3 regions of the Pseudoduganella sp. GW821-FHT11H04 genome follow, and region 1 is predicted to be linked to each of the others. Evidence: predicted binding sites of a transcription regulator. Region 1 holds the regulator's gene; each other region holds the start of a gene.
The links. Region 1 encodes NrdR, which represses ribonucleotide reductase genes. Its sites were predicted from a motif close to CACNANATNTNGTG; they were not measured.
Positions count from the first base shown of each region.

Region 1 (6,915 bases):
CCGGCCTGGCGCAGCGTCTGCCCAATGATCGCCAGCGCGAAGCGTCCGCTGTCGTCAATTCGGGTATTGGCGCCGTTGTGCAGGAAGTCGCCATTGGAGGCGTGCAGCAACGAGGCAGCTGCCAGGACGACCAGCAGGCTGGGCGCCATGGCGATGAGGACTTCTGTGACCGCCAGGCCGGTCTGGCGCGCGTTCATGGCCCGCCTCCCGGGACGTACAGCGCGACCGGCAGCGCGACGCTGGGTCCGGCTTTAGCGGCCATGCGGGAGCCCGCGCCGCTGCGCCAGCCGATTTTGATCACGATCGGCGCGCTTGCCTCGCCGGAACAGGCCCATTGCAGGCCTCCGCCGGAAGCAGCGGAAGAATCGCGGCATGTCAGCGCGCGGGCGGAAGGCAGGGAGGATTGAAGCTGCTGGCGGAATACCGCCAACTCGTGCTGAGCGAGCGCGTTGGGATCGCATGTCGCGCCGGAACAGTCGGTGGCGGCGGGCGCGGCTTCGGCGGCGGCGTCAAACTCAAAACCTAGATAAGCGGAGGACTGCGCTGCATTAGCGCGGATGCGGTCAGCTAGTGCGGCGGCATCCTGCAGGGCTTCGGTCAGCAGGGCCGATTCCTGCCGCGTACGCATGGCGTGTGCCTGCATCGCCAGCGCGCCAACCAGACCAACGGCCAGCAACAGCACGGCAACCAGCACTTCCACCATCGTGAATCCCGCAACCGGACGACGCATGGCGCAGCCCTCCCCTGCTGATCACATTAGCCAGCAGAGGACTCGCGGGTTTGAGAAATATCAAGCCTTGGGAGAGAGCTCTTGACCGTCGCCAACAGCTTCGATCGCGTCCTGGAATTCAGCCAGGTCTTCGAAGTTTTTGTAGACGGAGGCAAAGCGGATATAGGCTACTTTGTCGAGCCGCTTGAGCTCGGCCATGACGAGTTCGCCAACGTAGACGGAATCGACTTCCCGCTGGCCACTGGTCAGCAGCTTTTCCTCGATGGAGGAAACCGCCTTATCAACGGACTCAGCAGCGACGGGACGTTTGCGCAAGGCCAGCATCAGGCTGGCCCGCAGCTTATCGGCCGAGTACTCGGTGCGGCTGCCGTTTTTCTTGACCACGTAAGGCATGGTCAGTTCGATCCGCTCCCATGTGGTGAAGCGCTTGTCGCAGTTCACGCAGCGCCGGCGCCGCTTGATGGCGTCCCCCTCCTCCGACACGCGGGTGTCGAGGACCTGGATATCATCGTGCTGGCAGAACGGGCATTTCATTGATGGAGCGTCTCTTATTATGTAATGAAAAAGCGCCGGACCTTACGATCCGGCGCCTCGATAGTACCAACCGCGTGCTTAGGCGTAAACAGGGAATTTATCAGCCAGCACCTTCACAGCGGCTTTCACGCGCTCGATGGTTGCTGCGTCGTGCGGGTTGTCCAGCACGTCGGCGATCAGGTTGCCCACTTGTTCCGCTTCGGCTTCTTTGAAACCGCGGGTGGTGAACGCTGGCGAGCCCAGGCGAATGCCGGAAGTCACGAATGGCTTTTGCGGGTCGTTAGGGATGCCGTTCTTGTTGCAGGTCATGTGAGCCTGGCCCAGGATCGCTTCCGCTTCTTTACCGGTCAGGTTCTTGGCGCGCAGGTCGACCAGGAACACGTGCGACTCGGTGCCGCCGGACACGATGCGCAGGCCGCGCTTGATCAGGGTCTTTGCCAGCACGTCAGCGTTCTTCACCACTTGCTGCTGGTAAGCCTTGAATTCTGGGGTCAGCGCTTCTTTGAAGGCCACTGCCTTACCAGCGATCACGTGCATCAAAGGACCGCCCTGGATGCCAGGGAAGATCGCGGAGTTGATGATCTTTTCGTGTTCGGCTTTCATCAGGATGATGCCGCCACGTGGGCCGCGCAGGGACTTGTGGGTGGTGGAGGTCACGAAGTCGGCGTGCGGCACTGGGTTCGGGTACAGGCCAGCGGCGATCAGGCCGGCGTAGTGAGCCATGTCGACCATGAAGTAGGCGCCAACGGCTTTAGCGACTTTAGCGAAACGCTCGAAGTCGATCTTCTTGGAGAAGGCCGATGCGCCGGCGATGATCAGCTTTGGCTTGTGTTCTTTCGCCAGGACTTCCATTGCGTCGTAGTCGATGTCTTCTTCAGCGGTCAGGCCGTAGGAAACAACGTTGAACCATTTGCCGGACATGTTCAAAGCCATGCCGTGGGTCAGGTGGCCGCCTTCTGCCAGCGACATGCCCATGATGGTGTCGCCTGGTTTCAGGACAGCAAAGAACACGCCTTGGTTAGCCTGGGAACCGGAGTTAGGCTGCACGTTCGCGGCTTCGGCGCCGAACAGCTGCTTCACGCGATCGATCGCCAGTTGCTCGACGACGTCCACGTATTCGCAGCCGCCGTAGTAGCGCTTGCCTGGGTAGCCTTCGGCGTACTTGTTGGTCAGCTGGGAGCCCTGGGCTTCCATGACGGCTGGCGAGGTATAGTTCTCAGATGCGATCAGCTCGATATGGTCGTGCTGGCGCTTGTTCTCGTTCTGGATAGCGGCAAACAGCTCCGCGTCGACGTTGGCGAGGGTGTGATCTTTTGCGAACATGAAATTACTCCAGTTTTTTAAGGCAGATTGGATCGAATTGGGAGCCAAAAGGCGACAAGGCAGCCAAATCGTACGATTCCATCGTGGCTGCCCAGGCGAACGGCTGTTTGATATCTCACGTTCCCCGGTGGTTGCCCACCTCTCACCAGCGGCGCCAAGCTGCCTGCTAGTTTTTCGCCAGTTACGTGAGACCGTAATGGAGCCAAGATTGTAATTTAAGTGGATAAATCCGGCAATCGTTTGGCTGGATTCGGCTGATTTCGCGTTTGATTCGGCCTAAACCCGGTAAATCTGGGTCTGACCCGCAGGGTCAGACCCCGTCTGCTCGACCGCCACCGCTGGGTTTTAGGACTTTGACTTTCGCCGAAGGTCCAAAGCCTTACCCCAACACCAACGGCAGTTGATCTGACGGGGTCTGACCCTGCGGGTCAGACCCCGCCCTACCGGGTTTGGCGTTAGAATCCGTTCATTAATATTGGGAGTTCGACCATGATCGTGTTAGTTACCGGCGCAACCGCCGGTTTTGGCGCCGCGATGGCGCGCGTTTTCGCCAAGAACGGCCACAAGGTCATCGCCGCCGGCCGCCGTGTCGAGCGCCTGGAAGCCCTGGCCGCTGAACTCGGCCCCAACCTGCTGCCGCTCAAACTCGACGTCACCGACAAAGCCGCGATCAACACCGCCCTTGCCTCGCTGCCGGCGGAATGGCAGGAAATCGACGTCCTGATCAACAACGCCGGCCTGGCGCTGGGCGTCAAGGGCGCCCAGGAATCCTCGCTCGACGACTGGGAAACCATGATCGCCACCAACTGCACCGGCCTGGTCACCATCACCCACGCCCTGCTGCCTGGCATGGTGCAGCGCGGCCGCGGCACCATCATCAACCTGGGCTCCGTCGCCGGCGCCTACCCTTACCCGGGCGGTAATGTATACGGCGCCACCAAGGCCTTCGTCGAACAATTCACCCTCAACCTGCGTGCCGACCTGATCGGCACCGGCGTTCGCGCTACCAATATCGCACCCGGCCTGTGCGGCGGCACCGAATTTTCCAATGTCCGCCTGAAAGACGACACGGCCGCAGCCAAGGTCTACGAAGGCACCACCCCGCTGACACCCGACGATATTGCGAACACGGCTTTCTGGATTGCAACATTGCCGCAACACATTAATGTAAACTCCATTGAATTGATGCCAACCTGCCAAGGATTCTCCCCATTTGCCATTAAACGAAGCTAAAATGCCGCCCCATATAAGGGAAAACCGTAAGCAATTGTTACGAGATTGTGCAAACAGCGATTGCGCCAACTTATTTGGCGTAAAATGTTGCCGATTCTCACTTAGTAGCTTTTCTATCTATGTCGTCTGAGTTCATCTGGGATGTCCGTGTTTATTACGAAGATACGGACGCCGGCGGAATTGTCTATTACGCGAACTATTTGAAGTTCTTCGAGCGCGCACGCACTGAGTGGTTGCGCTCCCTCGGCGTCAACCAGGATGTCCTGCTGCGAGAGCACGACGCCATGTTCGTTGTCAAAAATGTCAGCGCGGACTACCACGCGCCGGCTCGACTGGACGATGTAATAAAATTGACGCTTCGTATTGCTAAACTGGGCCGCGCATCGATCCAGTTCGTACAAGAGGCGTGGTGCGGCGACCGCCTGCTGAATAGTGCCCACGTCAAGGTTGGCTGCGTTGATTCGGCCCTGCGCCCGCGCGCCGTGCCCGACGCGGTTGCAGCCCTTATGTGCGCATAATAATTAGATCGAAAACAATGAACGTCACTCAAGACCTCTCCTTCATCTCCCTCATCGCCAACGCGCACGTGATCGTCCAATTGATCATGGCGCTGCTGCTTGCGGTCTCCGTCATCAGCTGGACCTACATCTTCAAGAAGCTGTTTGATGTGCGCGGTGCACGCAACCAGACCATCGAATTCGAAAAGTCCTTCTGGGCAGGCGGCAACCTGCACGCCCTGCACGCCAGCGCTGGCAGCAATCGCGCCAACAGCGGCGCCCTGGCCCGCATCTTCGAAGCCGGCATGGGTGAATTCATCAAAGGCAAGCAAGCCGCTGCCACCAGCCGCGACATGAATATGGGCGACGTGCTCGATGGCGCCCGCCGCGCCATGCGCGCCGCCTTCCAGCGCGAGATGGATGCACTGGAAGCGCACCTGGCCTTCCTGGCTTCGGTCGGTTCCGTCTCCCCTTACATCGGCCTGCTCGGTACCGTATGGGGCATCATGAACGCCTTCCGCGGCCTGGCCAATGTGCAGCAGGCGACGCTGTCGGCTGTGGCGCCCGGCATTGCCGAAGCGCTGATTGCAACTGCTATCGGCCTGTTCGCTGCAATTCCGGCCGTGGTGGCGTACAACCGCTTCTCGCACGATATTGACCGCCTGGCGATCCGCTTCGAGAGCTTCGTTGAAGAATTCTCGAACATCCTGCAGCGCCAGTCCCGTTAAAAGGCGAAACAGAAGATGGCATCCTCCTTCTCCAGTGGCCTGCGCGGCAGCCGCGGCGGCCGCAAGCTGAAGTCCGAGATCAACGTCGTGCCGTATATCGACGTGATGCTCTGCCTGCTGATCATCTTCATGGTGATGCCGACCTCGAACAACCCGAGCTCGATCGACCTGCCGCACGCGGAAAAAGCGTCGCGCCCGCCGGATGCCTACATCCAGGTGCAGGTAAAGCCGAATGGCTCGCTGATGATCGGCATCGCCGGCAAGTCGGCCGACGCGCCGGAAACCGAACCGAATCGCGATGCCCTGGTGCGCAAGCTGCGCGCCCTGCACGAACAATATCCTGAGTACCCGGTGCTGATCGCCGGCGACAAGGAAAGCAAGTACGACGATGTGATCACTCTGATTTCCGAAGCGAAGAAGATGGGGATTAACCGCGTTGGCCTGGCGACCAAGTAAGGCATGGCAATGACGATGGCAACTGCAGGCGGTCCATACCGTGTACCCAAACGGCACGGCGGTACGCGCGCGTTTGCGCTTGCGCTGGCCATGCACTGCGTGCTGTTTGTGTTCCTGTGGGTTGGCATCCGCTGGAATAACGACCCGACCGGTGTCGACGCCGAGATCTGGGACGTGACCACGCAGATGGCCGCGCCGAAGGCCGAGCCCGAACCGGAGCCGGAACCCGAGCCGGAGCCAGTGCGCCCGCCGCCGGTCGCGCCACCTCCTCCGCCGGAAGTGGTGAAGCCGCTGCCGAAAGAGCCGGACATCGCACTGCAGAAGAAGAAAGAAAAAGAGAAGAAGGAAGCCGAAGAGAAGAAGCTCGCCGAACAGAAGAAGAAACTGGAAGACGAGAAGAAACGCCTGGCCGATCTCGATAAGAAGGAAAAGCTGGAGCAAGAAAAAGCCAAGAAACAGGCTGAACTGAAAGAGAAGGAAAAGCTGGCCAAAGCCCGTGCTGCTGAATTGCAGCGCATTACGGGCCAGGCCGCGGCCGGCTCCACCGGCACGGCAGCCAAATCCACCGCACCGCGACTGGATGATGGCTACAAAGCTGCGATTGTGACGCGCATCCGAAGCTTCCTGAACTACCCAGGTGACGAAGATGTCGGAGCGGTCTATACCATCACGCAGCTGCCGTCAGGTGAAGTAATGGGCGTACGCAGGGTAAAATCCAGCGGCGTTCCGGCTTACGATGCAGCGATCGAAAGCGCAATCCGCAATGCCTCCCCCCTGCCCAAGCGCAAGGACGGCACGGTGGACCGCGAGATCACGGCAACCTTCAAACTCAAGGAAATGCGGCAATAAGGATGCAGAGAATGATGAACAACGCAAAATATCTGATGGTACTGGCCGGTGCGAGTTTCGCGCTGTCGGCGCAGGCGCAGCTGCAAGTCGAAATCTCCGGCGTGGGCAGCAACCAGATTCCTGTGGCGATCGGCCCTTGCGCCAATGAGGCCGCGGCGCCCGCCCAGATCTCGCAAATCATCAAGGCCGACCTGACCCGCAGCGGAATGTTCAAGGTCATCGACATCACGCCGACCAGCAACCTGATGCAGGTCGATGCGACCGGCCTGAAGTCGCTCGGCGTTGAAGCCGTAGCCGCCTGCGCCGTGGTGCCTGCCGCGAATGGTTATTTCGAGGTGCAGTACCGCCTGATCTCCACCCAGGGCAAGGACTTGTCGGCCCTGAAGACCACGGTACCGAACCAATACGGCCGCCTGGCTGCGCACAAGCTGTCCGACGACATCTATGAAAAGCTGACCGGCATCAAGGGCATCTTCTCGACCCGTATCGCCTACGTAGTCCAGCAAGGCAAGCAGTACCGCCTGGAAGTGGCAGATGCCGACGGCGAAGGCATCATCCCGGCCCT
Region 1 covers NZ_JBXARE010000008.1:128,749-135,663, reverse strand. Annotated here, with positions in the region: gene AC1RTP_RS18475 (PilW family protein) at 1-197, opposite strand, end outside; gene pilV (type IV pilus modification protein PilV) at 194-730, opposite strand; gene nrdR (transcriptional regulator NrdR) at 791-1,264, opposite strand; gene glyA (serine hydroxymethyltransferase) at 1,343-2,587, opposite strand; ZMP/ZTP riboswitch at 2,670-2,782, opposite strand; gene AC1RTP_RS18455 (SDR family oxidoreductase) at 3,077-3,820, shown strand; gene ybgC (tol-pal system-associated acyl-CoA thioesterase) at 3,940-4,338, shown strand; gene tolQ (protein TolQ) at 4,356-5,045, shown strand; gene AC1RTP_RS18440 (ExbD/TolR family protein) at 5,061-5,501, shown strand; gene AC1RTP_RS18435 (energy transducer TonB) at 5,511-6,350, shown strand; gene tolB (Tol-Pal system beta propeller repeat protein TolB) at 6,365-6,915, shown strand, end outside.

Region 2 (6,915 bases), on a different contig from region 1:
TGGCCGGCCGCTCTTGCGCTGTGCTGACGGGTGGGCACCACGATCCTTTTGCATGCATGACCGACGGCGCTTCAATGCACTTTGAGCTGGAACTGGTGAGCGCGCAGGGAAAGAGGCTGTGGTGCATGGTGAACGGCCGCATGCTCGACCAGAATGAGCCGCGCAAGGGTTGCGTGTGGGTGATCATCGACATCACCGTACGCAAACAGGCGGAGGCCGCGCTGGTCGATACCAAGCATGGCCTGGAACGCAGCCTGAATGAGCTGGCGTTGCAGAAGTCCAATGTGGAACTGGCGCACAAGGATTTGTCTGCCGTGCTGCTCACGCTGAAGCAGGCGCAGGCAAGCCTGATCACTTCCGAAAAAATGGCTTCTCTTGGCGCGCTGGTGGCGGGCATCGCACATGAACTCAATACTCCAATCGGCAATAGCCTGCTGACTGCGACTGCCTTGAGCGATATGTGCAAGGAATTTGAACGCCAGCTGGGAGAGGGCGGCATCAAGCGATCCGCCTTAGACACGCATTTGAAGGACGCGCGCATGGCGTGCTCCATCATCACCAATTCCCTCACGCGTGCGGCGGACCTGATCCACTCCTTCAAGCAAGTGGCGGTGGACCAGACTTCCGACAAACGCCGCAACTTCAACCTGTCCGGCGTGGTGCACGACACGCTTGCAACATATTCGGCGCAGCTGCGCCGCGCCAATTGCGAAGTGAAGGTGCTGATGCCGGAGACGCTGAATTTCATTTCGTATCCAGGCAGCGTGGCGCAGGTACTCGGTAACCTGATACAGAACGCCTTGCTGCATGCGTTTGAGGGGCGCGAGTCGGGCCGCATCTCGATCAGCGCGGCGGAAGTCGATGAGCACTCGGTGGAATTGCGCTTTGCCGATGATGGCGTCGGCATGAGTTCACGCACCCTGCACCAGATTTATGACCCATTCTTCACCACCAAGATGGGGCAGGGCGGATCGGGGCTGGGCATGAATATCGTGTACAACCTGGTTACTGGTGTTTTGCGCGGAACCATCCAGATCGAGTCCGAGCCCGGGACGGGAACCACCGTGATCCTGACCTTGCCGCGCAAAGTCCCCGCGAAAGAAGAACTGGCCGAAAATGACCTGCTGCATGTGCAGTGATTACGGCCGCAGGCCCTCCAGAATCTTCATCGCTGCACGCTCCGCTTCCTCCTCCGCAGAGTGCTGGTCCATCAAAGTCAGGTCCGCAGAAACCCTCCGCTTCGGATAAATGTGCGTCATATGCATCGGATTGCTGGATGGCGCGAAAATCGAAACAAACGCCCCCCACTGCCTGGTGCCATCCAACAGCTCCCCGGTATATTCAACCTCGTAGCCATCAATGTTCTTGGCGGGCATGGTTACGTCTCCTTTTCGCAGGAATCTTAGCAAATTTAAACCAGGTCAAGGAAATCAAAAATCACGGCTATAGCGGTTCTTAATACTATATTTAGTGTGTAGTATTCACATCAACACAACATCTAGTTGATGATGAAAATGAATACGACACGCAAGACTACCGTGGACGTCGCGTCCTCGATCAATGAATACCTCCAGCAGCTCGACTGGCGCGTGAACGCGAACGCCAACCAGGGCTACTCGCTGGGTGGCATGATCCTGAATATCTCGGGCAAGATGGTCGCCAATTACTGGCTCGATCACGTCTACCCGCGCGAGGTGGGCGAAGCGCACCGCAACGCCGACATCCATATTCACGACCTCGATATGCTGGCGGGCTATTGCGCCGGCTGGTCGCTGCGCACCTTGCTGAACGAAGGCTTGAACGGCGTGCCGGGAAAAGTGGAGTCGGCGCCGCCGAAGCACCTTTCCAGCGCCGCCGGCCAGATCGTCAACTTCCTCGGCACGCTGCAAAACGAATGGGCCGGGGCACAAGCATTCAGCTCCTTCGACACTTATATGGCGCCCTTCATCCGCAAGGATTCGCTGGGATACGAGCAGGTCCTGCAGACCATGCAGGAATTGATCTACAACCTGAACGTCCCTTCGCGCTGGGGCACGCAGACCCCATTCACTAACCTCACATTCGACTGGACCTGCCCGGAGGACCTGCAAGAACAGTTGCCCGTGATCGCCGGCGAAGAAATGCCTTTCACCTACGGTGACCTGCAAGCCGAGATGGACATGATCAATCGCGCCTACATCGAAGTAATGATGAAAGGCGACGCTAAAGGCCGTGCCTTCACCTTCCCGATCCCGACGTACAACATCACACCGGACTTCGACTGGCATTGCCCCAATGCCGAATTGCTGTTTCAGATGACCGCACGCTACGGCCTGCCGTACTTCCAGAATTTCGTGAATTCAGAGCTGAAGCCGAACATGATCCGTTCCATGTGCTGCCGCCTGCAATTGGACTTACGCGAATTGCTTAAACGTGGCAACGGCCTGTTTGGTTCAGCCGAACAAACCGGTTCGCTGGGTGTGGTTACGCTGAATTGCGCACGCCTCGGCTATCTGTATGCAGGCGATGAATCCGCGCTGATGGCCCGCGTGGACGAATTGCTGGAACTGGGAAAAACCAGCCTGGAAATCAAGCGCCAGGTCATCCAGCGCCTGATGGATGGCGGCCTGTTCCCCTACACCAAGCGCTACCTCGGCACACTGCGCAATCACTTCTCGACTTTGGGCGTGAACGGCATCAACGAAATGATCCGCAATTTCACAGGCGATGCTGAAGACATCACTACCGAGACCGGCGCCGCCCTGGCCATCCGCCTGCTGGACCACATCCGCGCCCGGATGCTGGAGTTCCAGGAAGAGACGGGCCATATGTACAACCTGGAAGCGACGCCGGCGGAAGGCACGACCTATCGTTTTGCCAAAGAAGACCGCGCCCGCATGCCGTCGATCATCCAGGCTGGAACGCGGGAAATGCCGTACTACACCAATTCCTCGCAGCTGCCGGTCGGATTCACTGACGATCCATTCGAAGCGCTGGAGCGGCAGGACGAGCTGCAAAGGAAGTACACGGGCGGCACCGTACTTCATCTGTATATGACCGAGCAGATATCCAGCGCCGACGCCTGTCGCCGCCTGGTGCAGCGCGCATTGACGCGTTTCCGCCTGCCCTACATCACCGTCACGCCGACTTTCTCGATCTGCCCAAAACACGGCTACCTAAGCGGCAAACACGAATTCTGTCCGAAATGCGATGAGGACATCATTGCGCGCAAACAGCGCTTAACCATGGAGATACCAGCATGACCGCAAACAAACCAGGCCAGGAAATCACCCTCACCAATGAAGAACGCCAGCCCTGCGAAATCTGGACGCGCGTCATGGGCTACCACCGCCCGTACTCGTCCTTCAACGTCGGCAAGAAGGGTGAATTCAACGAACGCACTTACTTCGTCGAGCGCAAGAACAATGGCTGACAGGGAGCTCAAAGTCGGCGGCTATACAAAGTTCACGTCGACCGACTACCCAGGGCAGTTGGCAGCCGTGGTCTTCGTCCAGGGCTGCCCCTGGCGCTGCGGCTACTGCCACAATCCTCACCTGCAACCGCGAGACGCCGCACCGGCAATCGCATGGAAGGAAATGCTGGCATTTCTCGCCACAAGGGTAGGGTTGCTCGACGCCGTAGTTTTCTCCGGCGGCGAGCCAACCCTCGACCCCGCGCTTGAAGACGCGATGCGCAGTGTGAAATCGATGGGATTCAAGGTAGGCCTGCACACCGCCGGCATTTATCCCGAGCGCCTGAAAGGTGTGCTACCGCTTGTCGACTGGGTCGGTCTGGACATCAAAACATCCTTCGAATCCTACGACCAGCTCACCACCGTCGTAGGAAGCGCCGCCGCCGCGAAAAGCGCAGCGTCGATCGTTTTGAAAAGTGGCGTGCCGTACGAGTTCAGGACCACCGTCCACCCAACCCTCACCACGCGCCAGCACATCGCCGCGCTGACGCAGAAAATCGCCGACATGGGATGCAAAACTTACGCGCTGCAGGACTTCCGCGCAGTAGGCTGCCGCAACGCGGATTTGATCGAATCACGCGGCGGCAGTGCCCTCGACGACGCATTCGTCGACCAAGTGAAAGCCCGCTTCCGCACGTTCACGCTAAGGAAAGCCGACTAGCATGTGATCTCCGGGTACGCCAAGCTACCCAGGTAAAGAATAGGAAGAAGGCAAAGTCACCGGCGCCATAGACCGCAAAGAACATCGCGCTGAGTGGGGATTCGGAGGCGATTGCGGGAAGTGTGGTTCCTTTCGCAAGCAGCCATGCCAGCCAGGTGATGGTGTAGACAAGCTTCTCAATTGCGAATACAAGCACCAGCAATGGAACGTGGCGGTAGGTCTTAGCCACGGACCAGTAGGCCAGTCCCCAAAGGACAATGGCGGCTTGCCCCAGCCACGAGAACACGACCGGGTCGACGGCTTCGAGGACGGGGTTTGTGAAGAACTTCGAAAAAGTCAGCATGCCAAGTACGTTGTAGGCGCCGGCAAGCCAGAATCCTCTGGTGATATTCAAATTTTTCTCCATTGCAGAATGCCTCTCCGACTATTCGGGCCTTCTTTTGAACCATTGGGCCAGGCCGGCGAGGTAGTCGGGCAGGTGATTCTTTTCTGGTGACTGAAGTGCGTGGCCGGCGTTGGGATATTCGATATAAGTGAAGTTCTTGCGGGGCTGGGAGGCGAAGTAGTCGCGCAACTTGCGGCCTGACTCGATAGGGACGCTGTCGTCTTTTTCGCCCATTGCCGCAATGATCGGGATATCCAGTTTGGCGTAGGTTGGAAGTGGGTCGTAGAACAGGTGCGAACTCCAATAGCGGTAAGGGTGGCCGAAGAACTCTTTGGTGAGGTTCGCGGGATCGGCCTTGATGTCGGCATAGGTCCCTAGTAGCTGCTCGCGCGAGAACATCATCGCGTAAGGCTCCGTGCCCCTTGCAGTGAAGATCAGGAATTCTTCGCTTTGCGGGAGGCCGCCGCTGCCCGCGACTGCCAGCCAGCCGATTTTCTCGCTGCGCGAGGCGACGATCGGCGCGATCGTGCCGCCTTCGGAGAAGCCCAGTATCGCCAGGCTGCGCGGCGCCAGCGTTTTCAAGTGAGGTTCTGTTTCGATAAATGCCAGCGCGTCGTCAACCCCGCGTTCAAGGAAATCCGCACCATTGAAGGCTTCCGAACAATGCTCGCCGTTGTCGCGTTTTTCGATGCCGCTCTTTTCGAGGAAATAGATGTCGGCAGGGGCGGGGTAACGCTCGAAGAATGTGGGGATGCGCGGGCCGAAATCCCGGCAGCCGGACCCGCTGATCAATAGGACGGGCGTTGGCTTATCTTTTGAACCCACATCTTGCAGGTGGAAATAGCGGCGCGGCTGTCCGTCAATCTGAATCGTTGCTTCGTCAAGCTTGCGCTCTGCCAGCGCGGAGGATGCGGAAAGCGTACCGCAAAAGAATACGAGGAGAGAAAGTAAAGTTTGTTGTTTCATGAAGTGATGGGGCTCGCCATAGCCTCAGTAGTTCCTTTAGCAGCGATGCGGTGGAGGGTTCGTTCCAGCGCAGCAGTATCGGGATAAATGCGGACACTGGTAACGCGCCCCCAACGAATCTCGATCAGGTTCACACCCTCGGCGCTGGTCGTGACGCCGTCGGTGCCGTTGTTCGTCTCGGTCCAGATGGCTTCAACCTGCGTATGCCAAGGCCAGCCCGAGACTCGCACCTCATGCAGGGTGAAGCTGATCCCTTGCAGCAGGCGAAGCAGCCTTTCATACCAGGCGCGGATAGCCTCCGGCGTACGGCGCGTTCCAGACAATGCGTGGGTGCCGACAAAGTAATGGCTTGCATGTGGCGACAGTTCGTCGGTTACAGCCTCGATTCGCCCGGCACTGAGTCCTGCGAATACTTTGGTGATTTTGCGGCGGACAATTGCATGGTACATCTCAGGCTCCCGGTGCAGCGATCCAGAGCAAAATCGCGACGGCGAAAAACACCACCCACGACAAATGCCGTCCGCGCGTGAAGAAGAACGAGAGTAATCCGGAGACAAAGGCGACCGAGCTAAAGACTTCCAGCACAAACGTTGGCTGCAGGGCTTGTCCCGACGCCTGCAAGACGAGGATTGCGATCCCCCACCAGACGATAGTCAGGATATGCCAGACGAACCTCAGCGTACCGCTCGTGAATTCGGTGCCGCCGAAAAGCTCGGGCAAATTATCACGTTTGAAGAGTCGAATGAGGATGTAGCGCTCGCCGAGATAGGAATGGGCGACGCCAGTGAGAAACAGCAGAAGTGCGGCGACAATCAACATATTGGACCTTTCTTCTCTGATGGACGAGTCAAGCAAGTGTAAAGGTTGAAGAGCTCATTTCTTCAATAGTTCAACGAATTGCTCTACTTCTCGCCTGACACTTGGGGGTGTCGTTGAACTGCAGGAGTATGTATTCAACGCTGCGGCACTTCAGGGGAGGATTTGCAGCGCTCCTGGGCGCCGTAGGTGATCTGGTAAAGCCGATATACGACGCGGGATTTTTGTTGTTCGACGTCCTGCGGCGGCTGGGAAAATGCGCCACTCGAAACGGCAAGTCCGAATGCTGCAAGGGCATGCAAAGGCTTAACCATCAAATATTTGCTTTTTATGAAACAAATAGTATGACGGTTAAAGCCTGAATCGCCAAGTCTTACATGCAATAGCGCTGGCGCAGCAGCTTAAGCATTGCTACATTCTGGTCCCACGCATTGCTGACTGGCTGCCCGGTGTAGGGCAGGGTGAAAGTGTATGGCGCAGGGCCGAATTCCGGCGTGAGCGTCATGCGTTCGGCGCCGGCGTCGCGGCGCAATTCGATAATGCGGTCCCACCACGACAGGTGCGCCTTCAGTGCTTCGGCATTTTCCGGCGCGCGGAAGTCGGCTACTTGCGGGCCTTGCTGGTGGCCGACACGCG
Region 2 covers NZ_JBXARE010000004.1:442,856-449,770, forward strand. Annotated here, with positions in the region: gene AC1RTP_RS12255 (CHASE domain-containing protein) at 1-1,139, shown strand, start outside; gene AC1RTP_RS12260 (hypothetical protein) at 1,140-1,376, opposite strand; gene AC1RTP_RS12265 (ribonucleoside triphosphate reductase) at 1,506-3,242, shown strand; gene nrdD (anaerobic ribonucleoside-triphosphate reductase) at 3,239-3,412, shown strand; gene AC1RTP_RS12275 (anaerobic ribonucleoside-triphosphate reductase activating protein) at 3,405-4,112, shown strand; gene AC1RTP_RS12280 (hypothetical protein) at 4,090-4,506, opposite strand; gene AC1RTP_RS12285 (alpha/beta hydrolase family protein) at 4,537-5,463, opposite strand; gene AC1RTP_RS12290 (nuclear transport factor 2 family protein) at 5,460-5,912, opposite strand; gene AC1RTP_RS12295 (hypothetical protein) at 5,914-6,282, opposite strand; gene AC1RTP_RS12300 (hypothetical protein) at 6,417-6,593, opposite strand; gene AC1RTP_RS12305 (sugar phosphate isomerase/epimerase family protein) at 6,653-6,915, opposite strand, start outside.
Region 2: a site for NrdR is predicted at 1,491-1,504, ahead of AC1RTP_RS12265 (ribonucleoside triphosphate reductase). Genes of this name have one in related genera too.

Region 3 (6,915 bases), on a different contig from region 1:
ACACCCGCTGGAGCTGCATGTACAGGACGATGGCCCCGGAATTTCACCGCAGGTGAGGGCGCATTTGTTCGAGCCTTTTTACACCACGTCCAGCAAGGGCACCGGACTGGGTTTGTACCTCGCTCGCGAATTGTGTTTGAATAACGATGCCATGCTGGATTACGAACATCGCTTCGATGCCGGCGTGGATGAGGGCGGCGCACGCAAGTCGAGTGGCCGCTTTGTTATTACTTTTGCGAGATTTGCATGACTTCTCCACGTGTGCTGGTCGTTGATGATGAAGCCGACCTGCGCGAACTGCTGGAAATAACCCTGTTGAAGATGGGGCTGGACGTGGACAGCACCGAGACCCTTCAGCATGCGCGCCAGCTGTTTGCCGAAAATGATTACCAACTGGTGCTGACCGATATGCGCCTGCCCGACGGCCTTGGGCTGGAACTGGTGCGCGAAGTATCGGCCAGCGGCAAGAACATCCCCATCGCTGTGGTGACGGCTTTTGGCAGCGCCGAAAACGCCGTGGTGGCGCTGAAGGCGGGCGCCTTTGACTATGTGAGCAAACCGGTGCAGCTGGACCAGCTGCGCGTGCTGGTGCAGTCGGCGCTGCGCGTGACCGACAGCGCACCGGCGGCCGCGCCGGCGCGCGGGCAGCAGCCAAGCCGCTTGCGCGGCAATTCGGCGGTGATCCAGTCGCTGCGCGCGCAGATCGCGCGCCTGGCGCGTTCGATGGCGCCGATCGCCATCAACGGTGAGTCGGGTAGCGGCAAGGAGCTGGCGGCGCGTGAAATCCATGCTCAGAGCTCGCGCGCGGACAAGGCTTTCATCGCGGTCAACTGCGGCGCCATTCCCGAAGCTTTGATGGAGGCTGAATTCTTCGGCTACCGCAAAGGCGCTTTCACCGGCGCGGCCGACGAACGCGATGGCTTCTTCCAGGCGGCCAATGGCGGCACACTGATGCTGGACGAGGTGGCGGACCTGCCGCTGGCCATGCAGGTCAAGCTGCTGCGTGCGATCCAGGAACGGCGCGTGCGCAAGATCGGCGCCACAGCGGAAGAACCGGTGGACGTGCGCATTATCAGCGCCACCCACAAGAACCTGGAAAAGCTGGTGGAGGCAGGCCAGTTCCGGCAAGACTTGTTCTACCGCCTGAACGTGATCGAGCTGCGCCTGGCGCCGCTGCGCGAACGGCTGGACGACCTGGAAGAGCTGGTCGGGGCCATCCTGGCGCGGCTGGGGAGCTTTGAGCACAAAGCGGTGCTCGGGCCGGGCGTGCTCGAGGTGTTGAAGACTTATTCCTTCCCGGGCAATGTGCGGGAACTGGAAAATATCCTGGAGCGCGCGCTGGCGTTTTCCAATGATGGCGTGATTTCGGCGGAAGACCTGGCCTTGAAGGGCGGGGCGATGCCGCCACCTGCGCCTGCTGTGGCGGCCGTACCGGCTGCGCCGGTCGTGCCCGAAGCAGCCGCCGAGCCGGAGCCGGTGCCCGACGCCGAGCCTGCTCCGATTGAAGCGCCATCCATGCCGCCGTTGCCGGTGCTCGACATCCTGCCGAGCAACCTGCCGGCCTACCTGGAAGCGGTGGAGCGCGAGATTATCACCCGCGCCCTGACGCAAACTCATTACAACCGCACCCAGGCCGCCCAATTGCTGGGCATCAGCTTCCGCCAGCTGCGTTACCAGATGCAGAAGCTGAACATCCAGGATCCCGGGTGACCAGGATCCGGGCGGCGCGACCTGCGCCGCCCGGATCGACTATAATCCCGGTCCGCCGCGAAAAAGACCCCATTTTGCTGTAGCGTTTTTGCCAACGCACAATCTCCTGCTGCGTCGCAACATTGCTTATTAAATCAGCAAAGAAAAAGCAGTGTTAGTGCTCGCTCACCGCCAATCGCCCGCAGTGATTGGAGAATGCAAAAGTCAATAAGAAATCGTGGTCTAAACGAAAAAATTTCACCTTGTATGATCGGGAAGCGGTCACTACAATTAGTGGACGGAATTCGATGGTTCACTAGATATAGTGGTCATAAACAAATACTGAATACGCGGAGCATAAATGCAATCTACTCAAGACATTTCCACCACTCAGGCGCCTCAAGTGCCTGTTTCCGCTGGCGAAACCGCTGGCGGCGTCGCTGTTTCCGCTAGCCAACTGGCCGACTACCGCATCATCCGCCGCAACGGCGCCGTGGTAGCTTTCGAGCCATCCAAGATCGCCGTGGCAATGACCAAGGCCTTCCTGGCAGTGAACGGCGGCCAGGGTGCGGCTTCCGCCCGCATCCGCGAACTGGTGGAAGAACTGACCCAGAAAGTGGTGGCAGCGCTGATGCGTCACCAGCCAACCGGCGGCACCTTCCATATCGAAGACGTGCAAGACCAGGTTGAACTGGCCCTGATGCGCTCCGGCGAACACGATGTGGCGCGTTCCTACGTGCTGTACCGCGCCAAGCACATGGAAGAACGCCGCCTGAAGAAAGAAGCGGCCGGCGCCACCGCCACCGCAGAACCACAGATCAACGTCACCGAGAACGGCGTTGCCCGTCCGCTGGTGATGCAGGAAGTGCGCGACCTGATCGGCGCCGCCTGCAAGGGCCTGGAAAAGCACGTCGATGCCGACGCTATCCTGGCCGAAACCGTGAAGAACCTGTACGACGGCGTGCCGGTCGAAGAACTGCACAAGTCCGCCATCCTGGCTGCCCGCGCGCTGATGGAAAAGGACCCTGCGTACTCCCAGGTGACCGCACGCATCCTGCTGCACACCATCCGTAAGGAAGTGTTCGGCAAGGAAGTGCCGCAAGCCGGCGCCGCCGCTGCCTACATCGAGTACTTCCCACAGTACATCGCCAAAGGTATCGCTGCTGAACTGCTGAACGAAGAACTGGGCAATTTCGACCTGGCCAAGCTGGCCAAAGCCCTGGTTGCCGACCGCGACCTGCAATTCGGCTACATCGGCCTGCAAACCCTGTACGACCGCTACTTCCTGCACGTGCGCGATGTGCGCATCGAAATGCCGCAGGCCTTCTACATGCGTGTCGCCATGGGCCTGGCCCTGAACGAGACCAACCGCGAAGCGCGCGCCATCGAGTTCTACAACCTGCTGTCGACCTTCGACTTCATGTCGTCGACCCCGACCCTGTTCAACTCCGGCACCCAGCGTTCGCAGCTGTCCTCCTGCTACCTGACCACCGTGTCCGACGACCTGGAAGGCATCTACGACGCCATCAAGGAAAACGCATTGCTGGCCAAGTTCGCCGGCGGCCTGGGCAACGACTGGACCCCGGTGCGTGCACTGGGCGCCCACATCAAGGGCACCAACGGCAAATCGCAAGGCGTGGTTCCGTTCCTGAAAGTGGTGAACGACACCGCCGTGGCAGTGAACCAGGGCGGCAAACGTAAGGGTGCAGTCTGCGCCTACCTGGAAACCTGGCACATGGACATCGAGGAATTCCTCGACCTGCGCAAGAACACCGGCGACGACCGCCGCCGCACCCACGACATGAACACCGCGAACTGGATTCCGGACATGTTCATGAAGCGCGTGATGGAAAAGGGCAGCTGGACCCTGTTCTCGCCGTCCGACGTACCTGACCTGCACGACAAGTTCGGCAAGGAATTCGAAGAAGCTTACCTGGGCTACGAAGCCAAGGCCGCTTCCGGCGAACTGCGCCTGTTCAAGAAGATCGAAGCGCTGGACCTGTGGCGCAAGATGCTGTCCATGCTGTTCGAAACCGGCCACCCATGGATCACCTTCAAAGATCCTTGCAACATCCGTTCGCCACAGCAGCACGTAGGCGTGGTGCACTCCTCGAACCTGTGCACCGAGATTACCCTGAACACCAACGCCGACGAAATCGCCGTCTGCAACCTGGGTTCCGTGAACATGCCTGCCCACATGAAGGAAGGCAAGATCGACCACGTCAAGCTGCAGAAGACCATCCGCACCGCGATGCGCATGCTGGACAACGTGATCGACATCAACTACTACGCCGTTGAGAAAGCACGCAACGCCAATATGCGCCACCGTCCGGTCGGCCTGGGCGTGATGGGCTTCCAGGACTGCCTGCACATGATGCGCCTGCCTTACGCTTCGATGGAAGCGGTGCAGTTCGCCGACACCTCGATGGAAGCAGTGTGCTACTACGCTTACCTGGCTTCGACCGAGCTGGCGGAAGAGCGCGGCCGTTACCAGTCGTACGAAGGTTCCCTGTGGTCGCGCGGCATCCTGCCGCAAGACTCCGTGCGCCTGCTGGCAGAACAGCGCGGTGGCTACCTGGAGCAGGACCTGTCGTCCTCGATGGACTGGACCCCGGTCCGTGAACGCATCGCCAAGTTCGGCATGCGTAACTCGAATTGCGTGGCGATCGCCCCGACTGCAACCATTTCGAACATCATCGGCGTGTCGGCTTGCATCGAACCGACTTTCCAGAACCTGTACGTGAAGTCCAACCTGTCCGGCGAATTCACCGAGATCAACGCCTACCTGGTGCGCGACCTGAAGGCACGCGACCTGTGGGACGAAGTGATGATCGCCGACCTGAAGTACTTCGACGGCTCGCTGAGCAAGATCGACCGCGCACCGCAAGACCTGCGCGACATCTACGCCACCGCGTTCGAAGTGTCGCCAAGCTGGCTGGTGGAAGCAGCATCGCGCCGCCAGAAGTGGATCGACCAGGCGCAGTCGCTGAACATCTACATGGCAGGTGCGTCCGGCAAGACCCTGGACGAAACCTACAAGCTGGCATGGCTGCGTGGCCTGAAGACCACCTACTACCTGCGCACCATCGCTGCGTCGCACATGGAGAAGTCGACTTCCCGCACCGGCGCCCTGAACGCCGTGTCCGCGAACGTGCCTGACGCTCCAGCCGCCGTAGCTGCTGAGCCAGACGGCGCCGCCTGCTACCTGCGTCCTGGTGACGACGGTTTCGAGGAATGCGAAGCCTGCCAGTAATAAAATAAGGTGTAAGCTTGGTGTCGGACCCTGCGGGTCTGACATCGGTTTACCGGTTTTGAATACAAGAGGAAATAATACAAATGCTATCCTGGGACGATGAAGCCGCGGCAGCACCGCGCGCCAACCCTGCAGTAATGGGCGCCGCCGCCGAAGCGAGCGCCGAACAAGTCGCGCTGCGCGTGAATGCCGACGACAAGCGCGTCATCAACGGCCAGACCGACGTCAACCAGCTGGTGCCATTCAAGTACAAGTGGGCCTGGGACAAATACCTGGCCGGCTGCGCCAACCACTGGATGCCGCAGGAAGTGAACATGCAGCGCGACATCGAGCTGTGGAAGAACCCGAACGGTCTGTCCGAAGACGAGCGCCGCCTGGTCAAGCGTAACCTGGGCTTCTTCGTTACCGCCGACTCCCTGGCAGCGAATAACATCGTGCTGGGCACCTACCGCCACATCACCGCTCCTGAGTGCCGCCAGTACCTGCTGCGCCAGGCGTTCGAAGAGGCGATCCACACCCACGCTTACCAGTACATCGTGGAGTCCCTGGGCCTGGACGAGCAAGAGATCTTCAACGCCTACAACGAAGTAGCGTCGATCCGCGACAAGGACCAGTTCCTGATCCCGTTCATCAACGTGTTGACCGAACCGACTTTCAAGACCGGCACCCTGGAGACCGACCAGCAGCTGCTGAAGTCCCTGATCGTGTTCGCCTGCCTGATGGAAGGCCTGTTCTTCTACGTCGGCTTCACCCAGATCCTGGCGCTGGGCCGCCAGAACAAGATGATGGGCGCTGCCGAGCAGTACCAGTACATCTTGCGTGACGAATCGATGCACTGCAACTTCGGTATCGACCTGATCAACACCATCAAGCTGGAAAACCCGCAACTGTGGACCCCGGCCTTCAAGGAAGAGATCAAGGGCCTGTTCCTGCAGGCTGTTGAGCTGGAATACCGCTACGCCGAAGACACCATGCCACGTGGCGTGCTGGGCCTGAACGCCGCCATGTTCAAAGGCTACCTGCGCTTCATCGCCAACCGCCGCGCGACCCAGATCGGCCTGGAAACCCTGTTCGACCAGGACGAGAATCCATTCCCATGGATGTCGGAAATGATCGACCTGAAGAAGGAACGCAACTTCTTCGAAACCCGCGTGACCGAGTACCAGACCGGCGGCGCGCTGAGCTGGGATTAAACTCCCGCTCCACGATGAAAGCCCGGCACCGCCGGGCTTTTTTTTTGTAAATCGCGGATTACCGGGAGCCCCACCTTATTGCAGACGGTGGCGCAGGTGTGTCAGACCCTTGCCGGATGGCCGTCCCGTCTGACACGGGTTTACCGGGTCTTGCTTTACTCAGCCGCTAGCCGTGTACGCCTTGGCGACATCTGTGTTGAACGAGAGGCAAACGGGTCGCCTTGAACTGTTGTCAGCCCGATTTCCAAAACCAACCCGGCAAGGGTCTGACCCGCCGGCACCACCGACAGCGGCAAGATGGTAGGGCCGGTAATCCGTGATGCGCCTTTTTTTGTCGATCCGCCAGCACGTCGTCCGTCGTGTCATTACAAACACGAGGAGACGATCATGGCGCTGACGCTACTTCTTTTATATGCCCGCCCGATGACGATCTGGGGTTGGCACTTGTTACTCGCCTTCTGTCACTCTGCCAGGCGCTCAGGGATGGGCTTGAGCCGGTAGACTTCATGGAAGAACAAATCCGCCTTGTGCTGGTCGGAGCAGAAGTTGGTGACTTCCTTGATCCTGCCTTCTTCGAAGCGGAATACCAGGCACCAGGTCAGATCGAGCCCGCTGCCGTGCGTGCTCCATCCGCGGTGGTGGTCGATGACGTAGTCTTCATGCTCGGCGATCGCATAGGGCTGGGCCTGGAATCCGGCTTTGCCCAGCTGATCAAAGAACGCCAGCACTTCCTTGATGCCATGCTTTTCCCCGGCGAGCGGATGGTGGCCGGGAATGCGC
Region 3 covers NZ_JBXARE010000004.1:151,924-158,838, forward strand. Annotated here, with positions in the region: gene AC1RTP_RS10915 (sensor histidine kinase) at 1-250, shown strand, start outside; gene AC1RTP_RS10920 (sigma-54-dependent transcriptional regulator) at 247-1,710, shown strand; gene AC1RTP_RS10925 (ribonucleoside-diphosphate reductase subunit alpha) at 2,051-4,942, shown strand; gene AC1RTP_RS10930 (ribonucleotide-diphosphate reductase subunit beta) at 5,026-6,135, shown strand; gene AC1RTP_RS10935 (nuclear transport factor 2 family protein) at 6,597-6,915, opposite strand, start outside.
Region 3: a site for NrdR is predicted at 2,004-2,017, ahead of AC1RTP_RS10925 (ribonucleoside-diphosphate reductase subunit alpha). Genes of this name have one in related genera too.